One region of the Shewanella sp. HL-SH8 genome, then DNA from elsewhere that is predicted to be linked to it. Evidence: predicted binding sites of a transcription regulator. Region 1 holds the regulator's gene; the other holds the start of a gene.

What was found. Region 1 encodes MetJ, which represses methionine synthesis genes. Its sites were predicted from a motif close to TAGACGTCTAGACGTCTA; they were not measured.
Region 2: the regulator MetJ is predicted to act here: its motif matches at 3,930-3,947, upstream of msrA (peptide-methionine (S)-S-oxide reductase MsrA).

What each region holds. Positions count from the first base shown of each region.
Region 1 covers NZ_CP195039.1:4,072,778-4,083,371, forward strand. The annotation lists gene ACRWQN_RS18080 (bifunctional aspartate kinase/homoserine dehydrogenase II) at 1-1,897, opposite strand, end outside; gene metB (cystathionine gamma-synthase) at 1,919-3,091, opposite strand; gene metJ (met regulon transcriptional regulator MetJ) at 3,299-3,613, shown strand; gene ACRWQN_RS18095 (TSUP family transporter) at 3,787-4,518, shown strand; gene ACRWQN_RS18100 (pseudouridine synthase) at 4,543-5,484, opposite strand; gene ACRWQN_RS18105 (LON peptidase substrate-binding domain-containing protein) at 5,527-6,105, opposite strand; gene ACRWQN_RS18110 (alpha/beta hydrolase) at 6,273-7,328, opposite strand; gene ACRWQN_RS18115 (YhcH/YjgK/YiaL family protein) at 7,420-7,881, shown strand; gene ACRWQN_RS18120 (NUDIX hydrolase) at 8,011-8,544, opposite strand; gene ACRWQN_RS18125 (aminotransferase class V-fold PLP-dependent enzyme) at 8,800-10,594, shown strand, end outside.
Region 2 covers NZ_CP195039.1:2,381,472-2,392,065, forward strand. The annotation lists gene ACRWQN_RS10485 (efflux RND transporter permease subunit) at 1-127, opposite strand, end outside; gene ACRWQN_RS10490 (efflux RND transporter periplasmic adaptor subunit) at 130-1,326, opposite strand; gene ACRWQN_RS10495 (GNAT family N-acetyltransferase) at 1,506-2,135, shown strand; partial or broken gene trxB (thioredoxin-disulfide reductase) at 2,269-3,223, opposite strand; gene msrA (peptide-methionine (S)-S-oxide reductase MsrA) at 3,426-3,905, opposite strand; gene astE (succinylglutamate desuccinylase) at 4,109-5,152, shown strand; gene ACRWQN_RS10515 (thiamine pyrophosphate-dependent dehydrogenase E1 component subunit alpha) at 5,319-6,497, shown strand; gene ACRWQN_RS10520 (alpha-ketoacid dehydrogenase subunit beta) at 6,501-7,478, shown strand; gene ACRWQN_RS10525 (dihydrolipoyllysine-residue acetyltransferase) at 7,487-9,085, shown strand; gene nadA (quinolinate synthase NadA) at 9,196-10,263, shown strand; partial or broken gene dauA (C4-dicarboxylic acid transporter DauA) at 10,574-10,594, shown strand, end outside.

The sequences.
Region 1 (10,594 bases):
GCACTAATTGAGAAAATGGTTTACTGCCATCATAGTTTTCAAATAACCAACATAAAGTACCTGAAAAAATACCGCCAACCGCTTCAATCGTGTCACCGCTATTACGTAAGTCATTTAACGCATGCTGAATAGGCAACCCAGCACCACAACTGGCGTTATAGCGCCAAAATAAACGTCGATTACACAGTTGCTGCTTTAGCTCTCGATAAAAAGGCAATGGTCCTGAACCCGCCAATTTATTAGCACTGACCACATGAATACCTTTAGCAAACAATTGTGGGTATTGTAAGGTCAAGGTGGCACTGGCACTGATATCAAGCGCGACTATCTCATCGCAAGACAGTTGCTCTAATTGGTCAAACAAACTGTCATAGGTCCATTCTGTACCTTGTTGCTCATATTGTTGCTGCCAGCTGTCTAAATTAACCCCAGCGTTATCAACAAAAGCCTTTTTAGAACTCACCAAACCGACTAATTCGACTGTGGCTTCTAAGTCTTTATTTAGCCCAAAACGAGCACGTTTAAATAAATCTATCCACGCCTCACCAATATTGCCTATACCTAGCAACAGTACGCCTATGCGCATTCTTGGGCCAGCACAGCGGCGATGTATTTTTTGAGTCAGTAAGCTAACCTGCCCCTGTGGCACTAATGTCACTAGGCTTAAGCCGTCTTGATAAACAGGTTTGGCATCACGACTTAGCAAACGGGCAAAGCTTTTACGATACAATTCTGCATCGGCACTGACCAAAGCCACTAGCCCCAAGTCGCATTGTGCCTGCAATTGCGTAATACCAAACTCAGCAGTTTGGGACACTAATAAAGACTGCACTTGCTTTTGCCTTTCTAATGTAAAGGCTAATTCATACTTATGTTGCGCCAATGACCAATAAGCCAATGGGGTTAAGCCCGCTTCGGTCAGTAATGTTAACAAAGGATCTATCGCTGCGGCGGCTTTAAAACTAAATAACACCACTTCATTTAAACTGGTTACCACAGGTGCACTAGCTGACGAACTATGGGGGGCAATCAATGTAAAATCAGTGTGAGAGGCATAGCTTGAGCGTACGGCTAAACTCACTTCGGTATTGAACAAAGGCTGTAATGTACGTGAATGCAATACTGGAGAGCCCAGTCTAGCTAATCGATCGGCTTCAGCCAAAGACATGCTTTTTAGCAGTTTGGCATCATTAATTTTATTCGGGTCAGCATTAAATACCCCTTCAACATCGGTCCAAATCGTTACCCGATCAATATCAGCCAAACTGGCAATTAATGTCGCGCTAAAATCAGAACCATTTCGCCCAAGCAATAGTGTTTCACCCTGACTATTAGCACAAATAAACCCTGTAATGACTAAACGCTCATTAGGATGAGCCGCTAATAAAGCCTGCACTTTGGCTCGCGACTCTTCTACCCGAATATTAGGCACAGCACCTTCGTCAGCGACAAGTATTGAACAGGCGTCTACATGGGATGACGCTACACCAGATTCACGTAATAACGCCGCCATTAATCTTGCCGACCAACGTTCACCAAAACTCACCACATGGCTAATTTGATATTCATTGCGCTGTTCAAGTGATAATAAGCTAATCAATTGTGACTTGTCGGTCGACAAGCGCTCACGTAAATCACGTGCTTGCTCATTAGATAATAATTGTTCGATTAAGGTTTGCTGATAGCCGATTAATACTTGTAGCTCTTCTTGCCATAGCTGACCGGTTTCACGCAAATTGAGCAGCTTATATAAAAAGTTGGTACTTTTACCTGCCGCTGAAACAACAATTAAGTCATCGCTGTGACCATGGGTCAGTAAAATGTGGGCGACTCGGCGATAACAATCCGCATCTGCAAGACTTGAACCACCAAATTTATGTAAATGACCACGCGCCATGTATTACTCCTTAAACGACAACTACAGCGCTGCGACTGCAGCTAATGCGGCTTTAATATCTGCCACTAAATCTTCACCATCTTCAATACCAACAGATAGTCTCAATAATGTATCTTTAACGCCAGCCTCAAAACGGGCTTGGGCATCCATTGCTCTATGGGTCATAGTCGCAGGAACGGCTATTAAACTTTCCACTCCGCCTAAACTTTCAGCAACACTGAACAAGGTTAACGCATCTAAGAATGCTACAACCTCTGCTTCGCCACCTTTTAGCTCGAAACTGAGCATAGCGCCAAAGCCTTTTTGCTGTTTTTTCGCAATTTCATGTCCAGGATGATCCGTTAATCCTGGATAATACACTTTTGCCACCACAGGGCTTTGACATAGCGCATCAACTATCTGTTTGGCATTGGCTTGATGTTCACGAATTCGCACTGCTAAAGTACGAATACCACGCAGAGTAAGGTAACTGTCAAACGCTGATCCCGTTAAGCCTAAGGTGTTTGACCACCAATGCAGTAACTCGCCGATGTCTGGATCTTTAGCTACAACAGCGCCGCCAACCACATCACTGTGACCATTGATATATTTGGTCGTGGAATGGATAACGATATCAGCCCCTAAATTTAAAGGCTGCTGCAAAATAGGTGATAAAAAGGTGTTATCCACGGTAACCAATGCGCCAACTTCTTTTGCTGCAGTAGCAATGGCGGCAATGTCGACCACACGCAGTAATGGATTAGACGGCGTTTCTAACCACACCATTTTGGGTTTTTTGGCAATGGCTTCTGCTAATGCTGCCGCGTTGGTTTGATCAACGATGGCCAATTTAAACTGACCTTTTTTGGCCAGGTTAGTAAATAAACGGTAACTACCTCCATAGCAATCATGTGGCACAACCAATAAATCGTCTGGGCCTAATAAATAGGTCACTAGCGTAATGGCAGCCATGCCAGTACAGGTTATCACTCCGGTAGCCCCTTGCTCTAATTTGGCTAAGGCTTCGCCTAAAATACAACGTGTTGGATTGCCTGAACGGCTGTAATCAAACTCACGCGGATTTTTATGGCCATCAAAAGAATAATTGGTCGATAAATAAATTGGCGGGACAACTGCACCATGTTGTGTGTCACTTTCAATCCCCTGTCGGACTGCGACAGTAGCATTGCTATGTTGTTTACAAGACTTGGTCATGATTGATTCCTAACATTACGAACACACAAAGAGATGTCTAGATGGCTAAATTTACCTAACTGAGCAGCTCAGGTCAACAAAAATAGACGTTTAGACGTCTAAACATAAAGAAATCTATTTGCAATGTGCACTAAAACACAGCAATAATTTGACTAGAAACTTTAAGGGTTTAAAATCTGCACCGTATTTAAAGTAAAGGGTGAGTTAATGACTGAGTGGAATGGCGACTATATTAGCCCATATGCCGAACACGGCAAGAAGAATGAACAAGTAAAAAAAATCACAGTTTCAATTCCGTTAAAAGTATTGAAAGTACTGACCGATGAGCGCACTCGTCGCCAGGTAAATAATTTACGTCACGCGACAAATAGTGAATTACTTTGCGAAGCTTTTTTACATGCTTACACGGGTCAACCATTGCCCGATGATCATGACTTATCAAAAGATGAGCCTGACAGCATTCCGCGTGAAGCGAAAGCATTGATGGACCAAATGGGTATTGAATGGGAAGATTTAGAGTAATTAATCACTTTTAAGTCATTTCACATCTGCTATTCATTCCATCAAGATGAATATCCTGCTTAGTCAGGGTAGTTATCTTGATGGAATTTTGTTTTTAGACACGATCAAACAATTGATATCAATCAATATACAAATACTTGTGTTGAAAAACGTTAGTTACTAAGAGTCATTGCATGCCATTCATTGATCCCACCACGTTATTACTCGCCTCAGTTATTATTTTTTGTGGCGCATTAACCCAAAGCTTAATCGGTTTCGGTTTAGCCGTAGTCGCCAGTCCCTTACTGTATATTATCGACCCACAGTTAGTGCCCGTTCCAGTGATTGTGATGGGGTTTGCAATTTCACTAATGACCTTATTCAGAGAGCGTAGCCATTTAGAATTTAATGGATTGCAATATGCGTTACTTGGCAGAGTTCCGGGTGGTTTTTTGGGCGCAAGCTTACTATTGCTCGCCCCTCAACCAATATTAGGACTAGCCATTGCTGCTATTGTATTTACAGCGGTTTTATTAAGTATTTTTAAATTATCCGCACCTGTGAATCGGATAACCTTATTTATTGCGGGTATTGTCTCAGGTATTTTTGGCAACATTGCCGCCATTGGTGGACCGCCAATGGCTATTTTGCTGGCCGGAAAAGATGCCAGCCAATTTAGGGCGGCACTATCAGCCTTTTTTATCTTCAGCTCGATGATCGCACTCGCTATTTTAGCTATAGTCGGTTTGGTTGAAGTAAAACACCTTTGGTTATCCTTGTTACTGCTACCATCCGTCATTGCAGGGTACATCATTGCAGGACGAATTGTTGGGCGAGTCGATAAAGATAAAACCCGCAAAGCAACGTTAATTTTGTGTACGCTGAGTGCATTACTGTTAACGATAAAGTCATTAGGTAGCCTTTAAAAGCCTTTGTTAACATAGCTTAAATCACATAGTGAGTCCTTCACAGCACCAATCATTAACTTCATGAGTGATTGGGTCAACAAACTGCAAACGCTGCGCTAATAACTGTAAAGGTTTGTCAAAATCATCTTCGCCTTTAGCCTGCAGTGTGGGATAAAAGCGGTCATGTAATAAAGGCATGCCTAAACTCTGCATGTGTACCCGTAATTGGTGGGTTTTACCGGTAACGGGTTCCAGTTCAAAAAGTCCTAGGTTATTGTTAATTTTGAGTAATGTAATCTCAGAATGACTATTACTAGGCCCGTCAACAATCTGCATGGTAAAACTAGGTATTCCACGTTCTAGCCGATTCTTAATGGTCCAATGATATGGCAACATCATCTGATTTAAGGCGAAGTCTTGTGGTAACTCGGCCACTGCTTGATAGGTTTTTTTAATTTTATCATCGAGAAAAAGTTGATGATAAGCATGTCGAGTCTCAGGATTTACCGTCATCAACATCACGCCAGCGGTGTCTTTATCAAGCCGATGAGCTGGGGCTATTGTGTCTATTCCAGTGCGAATACGTAAACGGTGTACTAAGCATTCATTCACATAATTACCACCAGGGGTAACCGGTAAAAAATGCGGTTTATAGACAATGATTTTATGGGAATCTTGATAAAGAATTTGCTCGGTAAAAGGCACTTTTTTTTCAACTGCAACTTCACGATAATAATAAACCCGTTTGGTTGCGGCATATTCACTTTGGCAATCAATTAATTGGCCATCTTGCCAATGTACTTTGCCCTCTTTAATCCGTTGATCCCACGCTGAGGGTGATATTTGTGGAAACTTATCAATTAAAAAAGCCAACACTGTTGGATAAACTGTAGAGGATTCACTCGTGCGAGGTAAGACAACATAGGATGGCTGCGCCGCGATAGCGCCAGTAACTAAAAGTGACTCGTGAGTAGATTTCGACATAAAATTATCAGGGTACCGAATAGATACCCTTATATTATCAGGTTATACATCAACATGGGATTTTAGTAATTGCAGGACAAAGTCCATGGTTTTGTGACAATTGGGCTGATCTACCAAACGTAACTTATCACGACTATACATGGGCAAAACCTCTAACCAACGCTGGCTTACCCAAGTGGCGTCTTCTAAATGAATTTGTGAATACAAACCAAGTAAATCAGGGTTAACTTCATAAAACTGTTCAAGCGCTGCACTGATAATTTCAAACTTACCCACTATCGGCTCATGGCGCCAATTCTGACAAGGTAGAGTCCGTGCTATCCATACGCCATTGTGCTGTTTAGCTGCCGATAATACTTTTAAGCGTTGCTTACCTTCTAACACAATACTCAGCGACTTATCTTCTAGTTGGTGAAAGTCGATAATTTCACACTCGGTAATACTGCGATAACAGGGCAGTTCACTTTTAGCCTTTAGCGCTGCCATGGCTAAACCGTATTCACCTTTAAGCACTGATGCCACCAGCGCCAATTCAGCAGGAAAAGCAACCCTAAACTCGAGCCGGCCATTTGGCAACAACACCGCATCTTGTATCAGTAAAGCCATTTCACGTGTTTGCATTTTCGCCTCCAACACCATCAAGGTGAAGCACCAAAAAAGCGAGCATCAATAAGATGCTGCTCCATATCAGTGTAGTCAACGATGAAAAAACCAACAGTAAATTAAGATAAATTAATGCTAATGTACGACTGAAAATGCAACTTACTTTGTTCCACAATACCAGTAATTTACCAAGCCTCAAGATGATCCATTACGGTACCATTGGCCACAATAGTTGCTAACTCATCAGCTAACTTTTGGCTCTGTTTAATACTTGTTTGCCAATAATCAATCCGAGATTGGGTATCAAGATGCTTAAAATCTTCACGATCTGGAATTTTGCCATAGGGTAGCGAGGCAATAAATTCAGCCGATGGCGCCAGAATGAGCGCGTTGTGATAATTACTGCGGGCCTTACGCCATATCAGTGACTTATCAAACCAACCTGGGCTCATATGCGGGTAAAAATGTGGATATAAGGTTAAGCCACTTTCTTTGGGTAGGGGTAAATCAAAATGATAATCGGTAATGCCACCATCGTAATACTTACCTTTTGGCAGACCATCAATGTCGCGCACTGGATCAAGTAATAATGGAATTGAACCGGTGGCGAGCAGTGCCTGGCGAATATTATTTTCAGTCAGTGCCATTTGCTTGGTTGGTAGGTCTTTTAAGCGCCCAAACGGAGATGCGGCATCTTTATGGCTCAGTAAAATACGTTCAAAATGCCATGCAATACTTTTACGGTTAACGCTATTACTGGCCGCAGCTAAGGCCAAACCAATGGCAATGCCCACCTTAGACTGGCTGCTATTCACATGACGGGCTCGACAGGCAATAATATGATCCCGAAATATCGGGTTAGCAATAATATCCGTCCCCGCTTTATCGCCTAAAATACCATCAACCACACCCTGCACTTGTTGAGTGACTTGCTCTCTGGTGGGCACATCGTCATAACGCTGAGTGATATAAAAATGTTCTAATCGCTCATAGGCTGCTAAAGGGTTGTCTTGTCCTAAACATGCTAAACGCCATGCACCGGAAGAGGCTCCCAGCATATATAACGGATCTTGACGGTCCTTAAAAAACTCACCAAAAATATACTTGTCTAACCCTGCAATACCAATCCACTTAGGACCACCTGAAGCCGCTAATAGCTGGGTAAACATACCTTGCTGTAAACCTTGCGCTTCTATCTGTTTAAAAGCCGTTTCACCTGCAATAAGCCGTAATGCTGACAAATGTTGATCCTCTAATACTTGAAGAGTTAAAACAGTGATATTATTGCCATACTATGACACTTTCACTGCTGAATTATTCATTGGAACTCTTATGATTGTTGACACTTTAGCAAATCGCCATCTATATACAAAACTGCATCCACGTTTAGCCTTGGCATTAGCACACTTAGCTGAAACAGATTTTACCGCCAAAGCTGTTGGTAACTATGAACTAGACGGTAAAAACCTGTTTGTTATCGTCAATGATTATGAAACCAAACCAAGAGAAATTGAGCCATTTGAAGTACATCAGCAATATATTGATGTCCAATATGTGGTCAGTGGTGCAGAAGAGTTTGGTTATTTACCGTTAGCGGATCAAACACCGTCTAAGCCGTATTATGACAAACATGATTATGCCGAGTTTGACTTCGAATCAAATAAACAAGATGCGGCATTTATTGCCTTAAAAACCGGTATGTTTGCTATTTTCTTTCCTGGTGATATGCACATGCCAGGCACGTTTGCTACGCCGCAAAAAGTCCGTAAAGTGGTTATCAAGGTACGTATTTAACTGCCTATCTTGAACTTCAATCGTGTCACAGGAAAATGGAATAGCAGACATTGAGTGAATGTTATTGCACGTGTCATTGACCGCGACTTTGACCATAAAGTCGCCGAAAGTTTAAAAGTCGCCTACGGCTTAGTTCAATAACTCTGCTTTAATCAACTGCAGTAAAAAGGTTTCTCTTTCTATCGATAAGCCTTTCTTGTCACTGCTAGCAATAGTTTCCAGATTATGGGAAATCGCGGTATCAATATCAATCCACACCGGGGTCATACCATTACTGATCTCGTGTGCTTCAAACTGGGTGTCACCCAATTCATCTTCAATTTGACATACATAACAGTAAGACAGCATCTTGACCGATTCAAAACCGTTACGTCGCCATGGACGGTATTCTTGATACAAACCAAATGGAATGATGTCACCAGTGACATTAGCACCGGTTTCTTCCCGCAGCTCACGCACTAAACCTTGCACTATGTCCTCACCCGCATCGACCCCGCCGCCCGGCAGTGAATAGTCATGATAACGCTGGGTGTACAACATCAAAATATGGTTGCCACGAAGCACAATGGCACGGGCAGCCAAACGTGTCAGCATAGTGGACGAATTATTATCAATAAATGCTGCCGGCGTTTCAGGATGATAACGAGTGGTTAAATGACGCATCTTAGGGCCTGCTGAAAAAAAACGCATCATACGTTGCAAGGTGTTTTGGTTCAAGAAAGCGCTCGAAAAATACTTTAAACAAGGTAATCAAAGGTAAGCGTTCAACAAAGCTGATTAATAGAATCTTCAAAGATAAATCACCATAAGTTTAGGCTTGTAACTGATCACCAAACTGCTAATATAACAAAACGAGATTAGATATAACAAAAAGAAATATACAGTTTCACCTAATAATACCAAGCAGAGTTGATCTAAATGAATAATAACCACGACCTGAGCCAAATATACCTAGATGCCAATGCGACAACCCCTGTGCTACCTCAAGCCGCCCAAGCTGCACTGTCGGCCATGGAGCTGCTGTTTGGTAACCCAAGTTCAAGCCACATCACCGGCCTTCGCGCCAAAGATTTAATGGAACAGACCCGCAACAAAGCGAAGCAAATATTAGGTTCTGAAAATGGCAAAATCATTTTCACCAGCGGCGCAACCGAAGGCATTCAAACCGCTATTCTGTCCGCATTAATCAGTGCCAGAGAAGCCTTAAAAGCCACTCAACAACGGGGCGAAGATTGCTATTTACTCTATGGCGCAACAGAACATAAAGCCGTGCCAGAGTCGCTTAAACATTGGAATGCCTTGCTTGGTATCAATGCAAAGGTCATCGCCATTCCGGTTGATGGTTATGGCAACTTAGATCATGACTTTATTAGCCAGTATGCGCCTAAATCATTAATGATTTGTACCATGGCGGTGAATAACGAAACCGGGGTGTATCAAGACCTAAGCGCCTTAGAAACTACCATTCGCCAAGCCAGCAGCACTATTTTTTGGTTAGTGGATTGTGTACAAGCCCTTGGGAAAATATCGCTTAATCTGGCTCAAACCACTATCGACTATGCGCCCTTTAGCGGCCATAAATTGTATGCGCCAAAAGGCATAGGGTTTATTTATATCAGAGAAAATGCGCCACTTACGCCGGTCATTGCCGGTGGTGGACAAGAAAGCGGCCAGCGCTCAGGCACTGAAAACCTGCCAGGCATGGCGGCGATTAATGTTGTTTTTGACCAACTGGTTGCAACAGACTCATGCTTTGCCAGTCATCAAACCTTACATGCATACCGCAAACAACTTGCCGACACCCTAAGGCAAGCTTTTCCGCAAATTGTGTTTAATCACAGCTTTGACAATAGCGTGCCAACGACACTGAACTTTGCAATTAAAGGCTTTAGCAGCAAAGAAATAATGGACTTATTTGACGCCGCTAATATTCGCGTTAGTTCAGGTTCTGCATGCTCATCTAAAGTCACCCGTAGCTTTGTGTTAGATGCTATGGGCTTACCAGCCTGGCAAAGTGAGTCGGCTATTAGACTGTCTTTTGGCCCTGCCATGACCCAAGCTGAAGTGAGTCAAGCTTGTCAGCGTATTATCAGTACCGCCCAAGCCTTAACCCAAAGTTGCATGGTGCTAGATAGTGCTAACATGGATGATAAAACCCCTTTAAATGGTTTAGTACAATTACGCTCAGGCGCTAGCTGCACCTGGGTTTATGTCGAAGCGGCCTCAAAGAAAGCGTTTATTATTGACCCTCTGCCAGAGTTAACAGAGCGTTTAGATACCTTACTGCAATGTCAGCAGTTAGATTTAATCGCCATTATTGATACCCACGGCCACGCTGACCATGTTTCAGGACGGTTATTGCTGGCGGAAAAAAATCCGCAAAGCATTCAGTGTGACGGATTAGGTTGGCCCCAAACTGCCTTATCAGTGACAGAAAATGGCCGCCAATTGGAATACATTCAGTTGGCTGACAAATGGCTAGTCAAAGTGCCTACGCCTGGGCATACCGATGACAGTATAAGCTTGCTACTGTGCCAGCCTTTAAGCGGCTCAGACACATTAGCCAGTAACACTTTATTTGCTTTTTGTGGGGACACTATTTTAATGGGCACCCTAGGGCGGACTAATTTCGACAGTAGCAGTGCAGTATCCATGTATGGCAGCATTCAATTACTCAGCTCTGTCTTAGCACCACAAAGTCTTATTTGTGCAA
Region 2 (10,594 bases), 1.7 Mb from region 1:
GGAAAAACTGTTTACGGATAGAGTTGGCGGTGAGTAAACCACCGATGATGATAATGATCATTAACAGGTTAGCTGCAACAGAGTTACGCGCAAACCAGGCAATTAGCCCCTTATTGGTGTCCTCCATCATTAATCCTCACTATCCATTGTTAATTCAGTGCTTTGTGCTGCTTCATCTTGGGTCTCTTTTTGCAGTATCCTGTCTTCTGGCAGTGCTAGCTTCATGCCTTCAATAGGATAATCTAATGCTGAGGTAATCAGTTTCATGCCATTTTCAAGACCATCAGAAATAACTACTTTAGAGCCTTCTTGACGCAGCATAGTGACATCTATGTAACGTAATAATTTTTCATCGTCCATAATAGCAACTTGACCGTTAACAATCAGGTGACGAGGAACAATGGTAACTTCTCCAGCGCTTGCACCGCTAATATTGGCGGTAACATAAGTGCCATATCGTAATTCGCGCTTGTCGGCTTTTAATCCATAGGGATCAACAATTTCAGCGACTAAGTAGGTCATACGGCTTTTACTGTCTACAACGCCTTCGCTGCGAACGATTTTACCGATCCATTCTTGTTTACTGCCGGCAAAGTTACCAACTAGTTCAACAGTGGCATTAACGCCTTTGGCTTCAAGGTATTGAATTTCTTTATCTGCTAGCGGTAAGCGGACTTCTGCAATGTCGGTACTTAATAGTGCACCCACAGCGGTGCCTTTACTAACATAAGATCCTAAACCCACTTCACGGCTAGAGACTAATGAATCATATGGAGCGCGGATAACCGTTCGTTCAAGGTTTCTTTGTGCACGATGCAAACCCGCCTCGGCACTTTTTAATTTTGCTATTTCTTGTGCTAATTGCGGTTTACGTAGACTTAAATCAGTAGGCGTTCCGTTACTAATTTGAGCCCATTCTGTTTCAGCCACTTTCACGTTAGCGCGCTCTTGTACCAAGGCTGCTTTTGCGGAAGCAATACTGGCCTGAGCATCTAATAAATCGGCTTCATAGTCACTGGCATCAATTTTAGCTAAAATATCGCCAGCTTTAACAAATCCACCTTTGACAAATGAATCAGATAAATAGGTTATTTCACCCATTACCTGTGACACTAAATTGGTATTATATTTCGGATTAACTACACCATATGACGATACGTTAAACATCATCGGCTGAAATTGAATCTCTTCGACTGAAACCAAAGGAGTGGTATCCAGTGCAGGTTTTTCTTCAGGCGGCTTTTTTAAAGCTGAAATCCCTGCTAATGCGCCAATACCCAGTCCTAAGACAACTATGGGTAATATAATCTGTTTTTTTGTCGCCACGACTCTTCCTCAATTTATCTGATTATTTTTATGTAATGATTGTTGTCAGTTTTATCTTTTTAGCCTGGTTGCAGTTTCGTTTCCAAGCATATTTAAGGTTATATTAATCTATATGTTGTTTGTGTGTTATTTCAATGTGTAAACTTGTGTGTCAATAAGCGAATAAATACGAGATATTAATGGAAAATGATCACGCTTGTCAGCCTATCACCGCCGAATCGGTACCTACTGTTATTGAAACTGCGCGTCTGAGCTTGATACAAATGTCTTTAAATGAACAAGACTTACTGTTTGAGCTTGATCAAGATGAAGCCGTGATGCGTTACATTAATGGTGGGCGTAAAACAACCATGGAAGACATTGAACAACGCTTTATGCCCAGACTACGCCGCTATCATAATCCCCTAAAAGGATATGGTTTATGGAAGGTTATTGCTAAAGCCGCATTTGTTACTACTGAGAGCAACAGAGTTACAGAAGAGCCGGCTGGGCAGTTTTTAGGTTGGATTTTAGTGAGGCCGATGTTCTTTTTTACTGATAATCCTCATTTACATGACATTGAGCTCGGCTGGCGTTTTAAGCAATCCACCTGGGGAAAGGGGATCGCCACTGAGGCGGCCAAGGCCGTTGCCGATCTTGTTTCGAATCATACCGAAGTCACTTCATTGAGTGCGATAGCCGATGAAGATAATACTGGTTCAATTAATATTATGAAAAAGTTGGGCATGACCTTTGTTAAAAAACAAGCTCATCCTGATGTTCCTGACAATCAGCAAGTGGTTTTTTATCGTCTTTCGCTTAACAAATAGCCGTGATGTAGTACCTCAGCGAACGTAAGATTATTATCCTCACTGACAAAGATCTACATACAAAAATGCCAATCTTGCGATTGGCATTTTTAATTGTGCCCTTCAATCCAAGGATCAAAGCGAACAGAAATGATTACTTAAGTGCGTCTAGGTAGCGTTCTGCATCTAATGCAGCCATACAGCCTGTACCAGCAGAAGTAATAGCTTGACGATAATGTTGGTCCATCACATCACCACAGGCATAAATACCTTCAATACTGGTTTGGGTCGCATTACCCTGTAAACCACTGTTCACTTGTAAGTAACCGTGATTCATTTCTAATTGACCGGCAAAAATACCAGTATTAGGACTATGACCAATGGCAATAAATACGCCAGCGACTTCTAAGTCAGTGATTGAACCGTCTTTGGTACTTTTTTTCTTCAGGCCGGTTACACCCATGTTGTCACCAACCACTTCTTCTAGAGTTTCATCTAAGTGGAGAATGATATTGCCGTTAGCCACTTTATCCATTAAACGATTAATTAAGATTTTTTCAGAGCGGAAGCTGTCACGGACGGTGAATAAGGTGAACTTCTGAGGCGATATTACTTAAATACAGCGCTTCTTCAACCGCAGTATTACCACCACCTACTACAGCAACTTTCTGGTTGCGATAGAAAAAACCGTCACAGGTAGCACAAGCTGATACGCCACGGCCCATAAAGGCTTCTTCTGATGGTAAGCCTAGATATTTAGCTGATGCACCGGTGGCAATAATTAATGCGTCACAGGTGTATTCGCCATTGTCGCCTTTCAAGCGAAATGGACGTTCAGTTAAAGTCACTTCGTTGATGTGATCGAAAAGAATTTCAGTATCAAACTTTTCAGCATGCTTTTGCATACGTTCCATTAGTGCAGGACCGGTTAAGTCATCAGCATCGCCTGGCCAGTTTTCAACTTCAGTTGTCGTGGTTAATTGACCACCTTGTTGCATACCTGTGATCATGACAGGTTTTAGGTTGGCACGCGCTGCATATACTGCAGCGGTATAACCCGCTGGGCCTGAACCTAAAATCAATAGGTTACTATGACGAGCTTCACTCATGTTAATTCTCCGATTAGATACGATACATTGCGCAATAAAAAAAGTGCAATCAATAAAAATGCAATTAGGCAGGATTGTAGGGAATTTAGCAAAGCGGGTAAAGGGTGCGGTTATGATTGATAATCGATTGAGGCAATCTAATCTGTCAATAAATGGTGTCAGTGATGTATTAATCAACAGACACCTTGATATTGTCAGGTCATTAATATGCGATATGACACGAAGGCAGATTATTTTTTTCTAAATAATTTTGATGATAATCTTCAGCGATATGAAATGTTTGTAAAGGCACTATTTCAGTTACTATATGGCGTTGTCCCCAACGGCCACTACGTGCAAAGGCCAACTTAGACGCTTCAGCCTCAGCTTTTTGCTGCTTATCATGGAAGAAAATAGTACTGCGATATTGGTTACCGATATCACCACCTTGCATATTCAGTTGTGTCGGGTTGTGATTTTGCCAAAAAACAGTTAACAAATCATCATAGCTCACCACAGCAGGATCGAATTCAACTTGAACGACTTCAGCATGACCGGTTGAGCCAGTTTTAACTTCTTTATAGGTTGTTGCAGTATCTTTTCCGCCCATATACCCACAGGTAGCATTACTTACGCCGTTAATTTCACGAAAAAAGTATTCAACACCCCAAAAACAACCCGCACCAAAAGTTGCTAACGCCATGACACACCCTTACAAAAGTTTTAACAGAAGTCTAGATGGCTATAATTGTGTTCAAGTTTAACCATTATTGCAAGCATTGATTCGTCTTTAACTGCAGTTTAGTGGCGATCAATTTCATTTTGTTTGGCTTGTGGTAGAATTAGACGTAGGAAATACAAGCAAACTGTCCAGATTTGCATAATAAAAACAACAAGGAGCTTAAATTGACTTTACCGCTTATGGATACCAGAGATTTTCTAGCTTTTACTTTAGCAAGCCCGCTCTCACTACCACAGCAGTACCATTTTCATTTAGGGGACCACACTCAGGTTGATATCCTTGATACCGGTGTGATTGTATTTACCCCGTTAACTGCAACTGCCACTGCTAAAAAAGATATTGTACTGTCGTGTGCTGTGCATGGTAATGAAACCGCCCCGATTGAGATTTGTAATCAACTGATTAAGTCGTTATTGAGTGAAACTATTATTACTCAACATCGACTATTGTTTTTAATTGGCAATCCTTCGGCAATACTCAATAAAACCCGTTTTCTAGAAGAGAATATGAACCGTTTATTTAGCGGTGCCCATTCAAAAGGACAGGGGTTAGTTAATGCTGAGCGTATTCGTGCCAAAGCTTTAGAAAAGTATGTGGCCGACTTTTTCAATAATGGCGTATCAGGTAGTCAGCGTATTCATTACGATTTACATACCGCGATACGTCCATCAAAACATGAAAAGTTTGCTATTTATCCTTACCGTCCAGGTCGAGCCTTTAGTGGTGAGCAAATGATGTTTCTAGCTGCATGTGGCGTTGACACCATATTGTTTCACCATGAGCCCACAACCACATTCAGCTATTACTCTTCTGAGCACTTCAAGGCCGAAGCGTTTACGGTTGAGTTGGGTAAAGTGATGCCATTTGGCGAAAACGATATGACTCGTTTTGAAGATACCCACAAAATGTTAACGGCGTTAATTACCCAAGATGTGGTCAAGTTGCCAGACTATAATTCAGCATCATTGAATTTATACAAAGTATCGCGTTCAATTAATAAAAGTGCTGACGATTTTGCTTTCAGCTTTGCTAATGATGCACCCAATTTTAGCCAATTTAACCAAGGTGAAATCCTTGCAACAGAGGCAGGCACTGAGATAAAAGTGCAACAAGAAGTCGAGGCGATAGTGTTTCCTAATGCTAAAGTACCTATAGGTCAACGAACCGTATTGTGCCTAGTACCTGCACCAAATGAAGATGTACAGTAGGCTACTGAGTTAGCGTAAAGCAAATTATACAATTTAACAGACTAAGAATTCATTAATGGCCTGGCTAAACTATTGTATGGAAGTTTACGTTAACGTAATGTTTGTCGGCAAACTATAATTAGACTGCTACTCTTGAGGTAGCATCTCACAAGAACAAGAGCACATTATGAGCAACGCACCACTGAGCAACGAAACAGTGCATCGTGTCAGCTTTCTCGACAAGGCGTCATTGCACATTCCCATTTTGCGTGTTTTACAGGCAGATGGCACCACTTACGAAAACGCAGTGTTACCCGTTATCGATCAAGATTTAGCGGCGAAAATCTATGACACTTGCATATTTACCCGAGTTTTAGATGAACGTATGTTAGGTGCACAGCGCCAGGGGCGTATTAGCTTTTATATGACCTGTACCGGTGAAGAGGCGGCCATTATTGGTAGTGTTGCTGCGTTAGACCAAGGTGATGTGATTTTAGCTCAGTACCGTGAGCATGCTGCACTGCGTTATCGTGGTTTTACCACTGAACAATTTATGAATCAGATGTTCAGTAATGAAAAAGATTTGGGTAAAGGCCGTCAAATGCCAATCCATTATGGTAGTAAAGCGCTTAATTACCATACTATTTCATCTCCTTTAGCCACTCAAATACCGCAAGCTACTGGCGTTGCATATGCGCAAAAGCTAAAAGGCGAGCGTAATGTCACTATTTGTTATTTTGGCGAAGGTGCAGCATCAGAAGGTGACTTCCATGCAGGCTTAAATATGGCCGCGGTGTTAAAAGCCCCAGTCATCTTTTTCTGCCGTAACAATGGCTATGCTATTTCAACCCCAACAGAAGAGCAATTCGCGGGTAACGGTATTGCCAGTCGCGGTGTGGGTTATGGCATGCATACTATTCGTGTTGATGGTAATGATATGTTGGCTGTACTGGCTGCAACACAGCAAGCGCGTGCTTATGCATTAGAGCACAATGCACCAGTATTAATTGAAGCCATGACGTATCGTCTTGGTGCGCATTCATCATCAGATGATCCATCGGGATATCGCTCTAAAGATGAAGAAGCAAAATGGCAACAACATGACCCGGTAAAACGCTTCAAGCTATGGTTAATCAATAAAGGTTGGATTAACGAAGCTGATGACAGTAAAGCTCACGAAAAATACCGTGAAGAAGTGCTTGCTGCGGTGAAAGTCGCCGAGAAGATACCTGTACCTCGATTAGATGAAATTATTGAAGATGTGTTAGAACAACCAACTGCAGTGCTGAAAAAGCAGCTTAAAGAGTTGAAAGAACACATCAATAAATATCCTAAAGCCTATCCAAAAAGTGCAGGGAGACTATAAGCCGTGGCTCAAATGAATATGTTACACGCCATCAATGAGGCGTTATCAATTGCCATGAAAGCCGATGAGCGCATGGTAGTTTTTGGGGAAGATGTTGGCCACTTCGGTGGTGTTTTTCGAGCAACTTCTGGATTACAAGAGCAGTTTGGTCGTGATCGCTGCTTTAATACACCACTAACCGAACAAGGTATTGCGGGTTTTGCTAACGGTTTAGCTGCACACGGCATGACCGCGGTAGCTGAGATCCAGTTTGCAGATTATATTTTTCCAGCGTTCGATCAAATCGTCAATGAAACGGCTAAATTCCGTTATCGCAGTGGTAATGAGTTTAATGTGGGTGGATTAACCTTCCGCACCCCTTATGGTGGTGGTATTGCGGGTGGTCATTATCACTCCCAGTCTCCAGAAGCGTACTTTACCCAAACTCCGGGATTAAAAGTGGTTATACCGCGTAATCCTGAGCAAGCTAAAGGATTATTGTTAGCCTCAATCCGCGATCCAAATCCAGTGATTTTCTTTGAGCCAAAGCGTTTATATCGCGCATCGGTCGGCGAAGTGCCTGAAGGCGATTATATTTTCGAACTTGGCAAAGCTGACGTGGTTAAGCAGGGCACAGATGTGACTGTTTTAGCCTGGGGCGCTCAGGTTGAAATCGTTGAGAAAGCCTGCGCTATGGCGGCTAAAGAAGGTATTTCATGCGAAATCATCGATTTACGTACCTTAGCACCTTGGGATATCGATACTGTGGCTAAGTCGGTTAAGAAAACAGGCCGCTTAGTTATAAACCATGAAGCACCATTGACAGGTGGTTTTGCGGGTGAAATCGCGGCGACAATTCAACAGGAATGTTTCTTACATTTAGAGTCTCCGATCAATCGAGTCTGTGGTTTAGATACACCTTATCCACTTATTCATGAAAAAGAATATATGCCAGATGAGCTGAAAACATTTGAAGCCATCAAAACCACAATGGCATTTTAGGAGTGGGCATGATTAAAGATTTTATTTTACCCGACATTGGTGAAGGCGTTGTTGAATGCGAGTTGGTGGATTGGTTAGTTGCCGAAGGTGACACAGTAGTAGAAGACCAACCGATAGCTGATGTGATGACTGACAAAGCGTTAGTGCAAATACCGGCTCCTAACGCTGGGGTGATCACTAAGCTGTACTATGCCAAAGGCGAGATAGCGATAGTACACGCGCCTTTATATTCAGTCAGATTAGCTGATGATACAGATATAGACACAGTTGAAGCTGCACCTTTACTGCAAGAAACAACAACCAATATTGTTTCAAGTGCAAATGCATCAGGCACAACAATTGAAGACTTTTTATTGCCTGATATTGGTGAAGGCATTGTTGAATGTGAATTAGTTGATTGGTTAGTTGCAGAAGGTGAAATGGTTGTTGAAGATCAACCCATTGCTGATGTGATGACAGATAAAGCGCTAGTGCAAATACCAGCAATGAAAGCCGGTAAAATTGTGAAGCATTATTACCGTAAAGGTCAGTTAGCTAAAGTGCATTCACCTTTGTTTGCCATTGAAGTGGAAAGTGAGTTTGTTAGCGCGGTTTCTAGTAGTGAACCTGCTCAACAAAATACTCATCAAGCGTTGAATGCAAACCAAAGCGTTTCTATTGAACCCGTTAGTCAAGGTAAAGCATTAGCCAGTCCCGCTGTACGTCGTTTAGCGCGTAGCTTAGACATTAACATTGCCGATGTGTCAGGCTCAGGTAAGCATGGCCGTGTATACAAAGAAGATGTAGAACGTCATCAACAAGGCGGAGTTGTTAAGTCTGCGCCAGTGCCAGCGGTTAACGCTTTGACATCAGCACCTTCAGCGACAGTTTCTAGCTCTGTTAATACAGCAACTATTAATACAGCAGATCGTGTCGAGCCAATTAAAGGCGTTAAAGCCATTATGGCGCGAATGATGGTTGAATCTGTATCGACTATTCCTCATTTTACCTATTGTGAAGAGTTTGATTTAACTGAGCTGGTCGCATTACGTGAAACAATGAAGCAGCGCTATTCAACTGATGAAGTTAAGCTAACCATGATGCCTTTCTTTATGAAAGCCATGTCTTTAGCCTTAACTCAGTTCCCGATTTTGAATAGCCAAGTCAATGCCGATTGCACAGAGTTAACCTATAAGTCTCGCCATAATATTGGGATGGCGGTTGATTCAAAAGTGGGTTTGTTGGTACCAAACGTCAAGGACGTACAGTTAAAATCTATTTTAGATATTGCTGCTGAAATCACCCGTTTGACCACAGATGCAAGAAGTGGCCGAGTCTCACCTGCTGATTTGAAAGAAGGCACAATTTCTATTTCAAATATAGGTGCATTAGGTGGCACAGTCGCAACGCCTATTATTAACAAACCTGAAGTCGCTATAGTGGCATTAGGTAAGTTACAAGTATTGCCACGTTTTAATGCCAAAGGGGAAGTTGAGGCGCGTAAAATCATGCAAGTCAGTTGGTCTGGCGACCACCGTGTGATTGATGGCGGCACCATTGCGAGATTCTGTAACTTGTGGAAGCACTATTTAGAGCAGCCACAAGAGATGTTAATGGCTATGCGCTAGTCAGCATATACAGAATAAATGCTAAATTGATAAAGGACGCGTAATGCGTCCTTTTGTTTTAGGGTGAGTTTTCGTATAATTCGCCCAAGATTCACACTATTGGAACCGTTATGAGCTTGTCGGCACCCCAAATCGAAACGATTAATTATCCATTTCCGCCTAAACCCGCAGTCTTATCTGCTTCAGAGAAGCTTGCTTATAAGGCACGCATTAAGCAATTACTGATTGATCACAATGCGGTTCTCGTTGCCCATTATTATACCGACCCTGAAATTCAAGCCTTGGCTGAAGAAACCGGTGGTTGTGTATCTGACTCATTAGAAATGGCTCGTTTTGGTCGTGATCATCCTGCGAAAACATTAATTGTCGCAGGGGTCAAATTTATGGGTGAAACCGCTAAAATTTTAAGCCCAGAAAAAACCATTTTAATGCCAACGTTAGAAGCAACCTGTTCATTAGATTTAGGTTGTCCTATTGAGCAGTTCAATACTTTTTGTGATGCGCATCCTGATCATACAGTGGTGGTTTATGCTAATACCTCAGCGGCAGTGAAAGCCCGTGCAGATTGGGTTGTCACCTCAAGTATTGCATTAGAAATTGTTGAGCACTTAGATAGCCAAGATAAAAAAATTATTTGGGCACCGGATCGTCACCTAGGCGCTTACATTAATAAACAAACTGGTGCTGATATGCTGTTATGGCAAGGCGACTGTATTGTGCATGATGAGTTTCAAGCTAAGGCATTACGCGAACTTAAAAAGCTGCACCCAACGGCTGCAATTCTGGTTCATCCAGAGTCACCAGCAAGTGTAGTTGAACTTGCTGATGCAGTAGGCTCCACTAGTCAGTTGATTAAAGCCGCGCAAACCATGCCAAATGATAAGTTTATTGTCGCAACCGATCGCGGTATTTTCTATAAAATGCAACAAGCGGCTCCCGGTAAAATATTACTTGAAGCCCCAACTGGCGGCAACGGCGCAACCTGTAAAAGCTGTGCCCATTGCCCATGGATGGCGATGAATGGTCTGCAAGCCATTGAAGCCTCGTTATCTGATATGGATAAAACAGACCACGAGATTTTTGTCGATGATGAACTACGCATAAAAGCATTAATTCCACTGACACGCATGCTAGATTTTGCCAAAGAATTGAACATGAAAGTGAAGGGTAACGCGTAAGCGTTAAGCTTGTTGTGAAGATAAAATAAAAGGCCGACATCATGTCGGCTTTTTTTGTTTAGTCAGTAAAGCTGACAGCTCTGCTCATTATAATGATAGTGAATTCACCCAGGAAAAGGTTAGATAATTCAGAGAGTATTTACACGGTAAATTAACCACATTGGTACCAGATCTACTCGAGTTACCATCCATTATCACCTTACTATAATAAGGTTATCATCAGGTGATAATTTAATTCGATTGTACTGTAAGGTGATCGGTCTATAATGAGGGGTATCTTGACGCCGTACCAGGTTATGGGATCGCCGCAATGAAATACCGAACACATTTA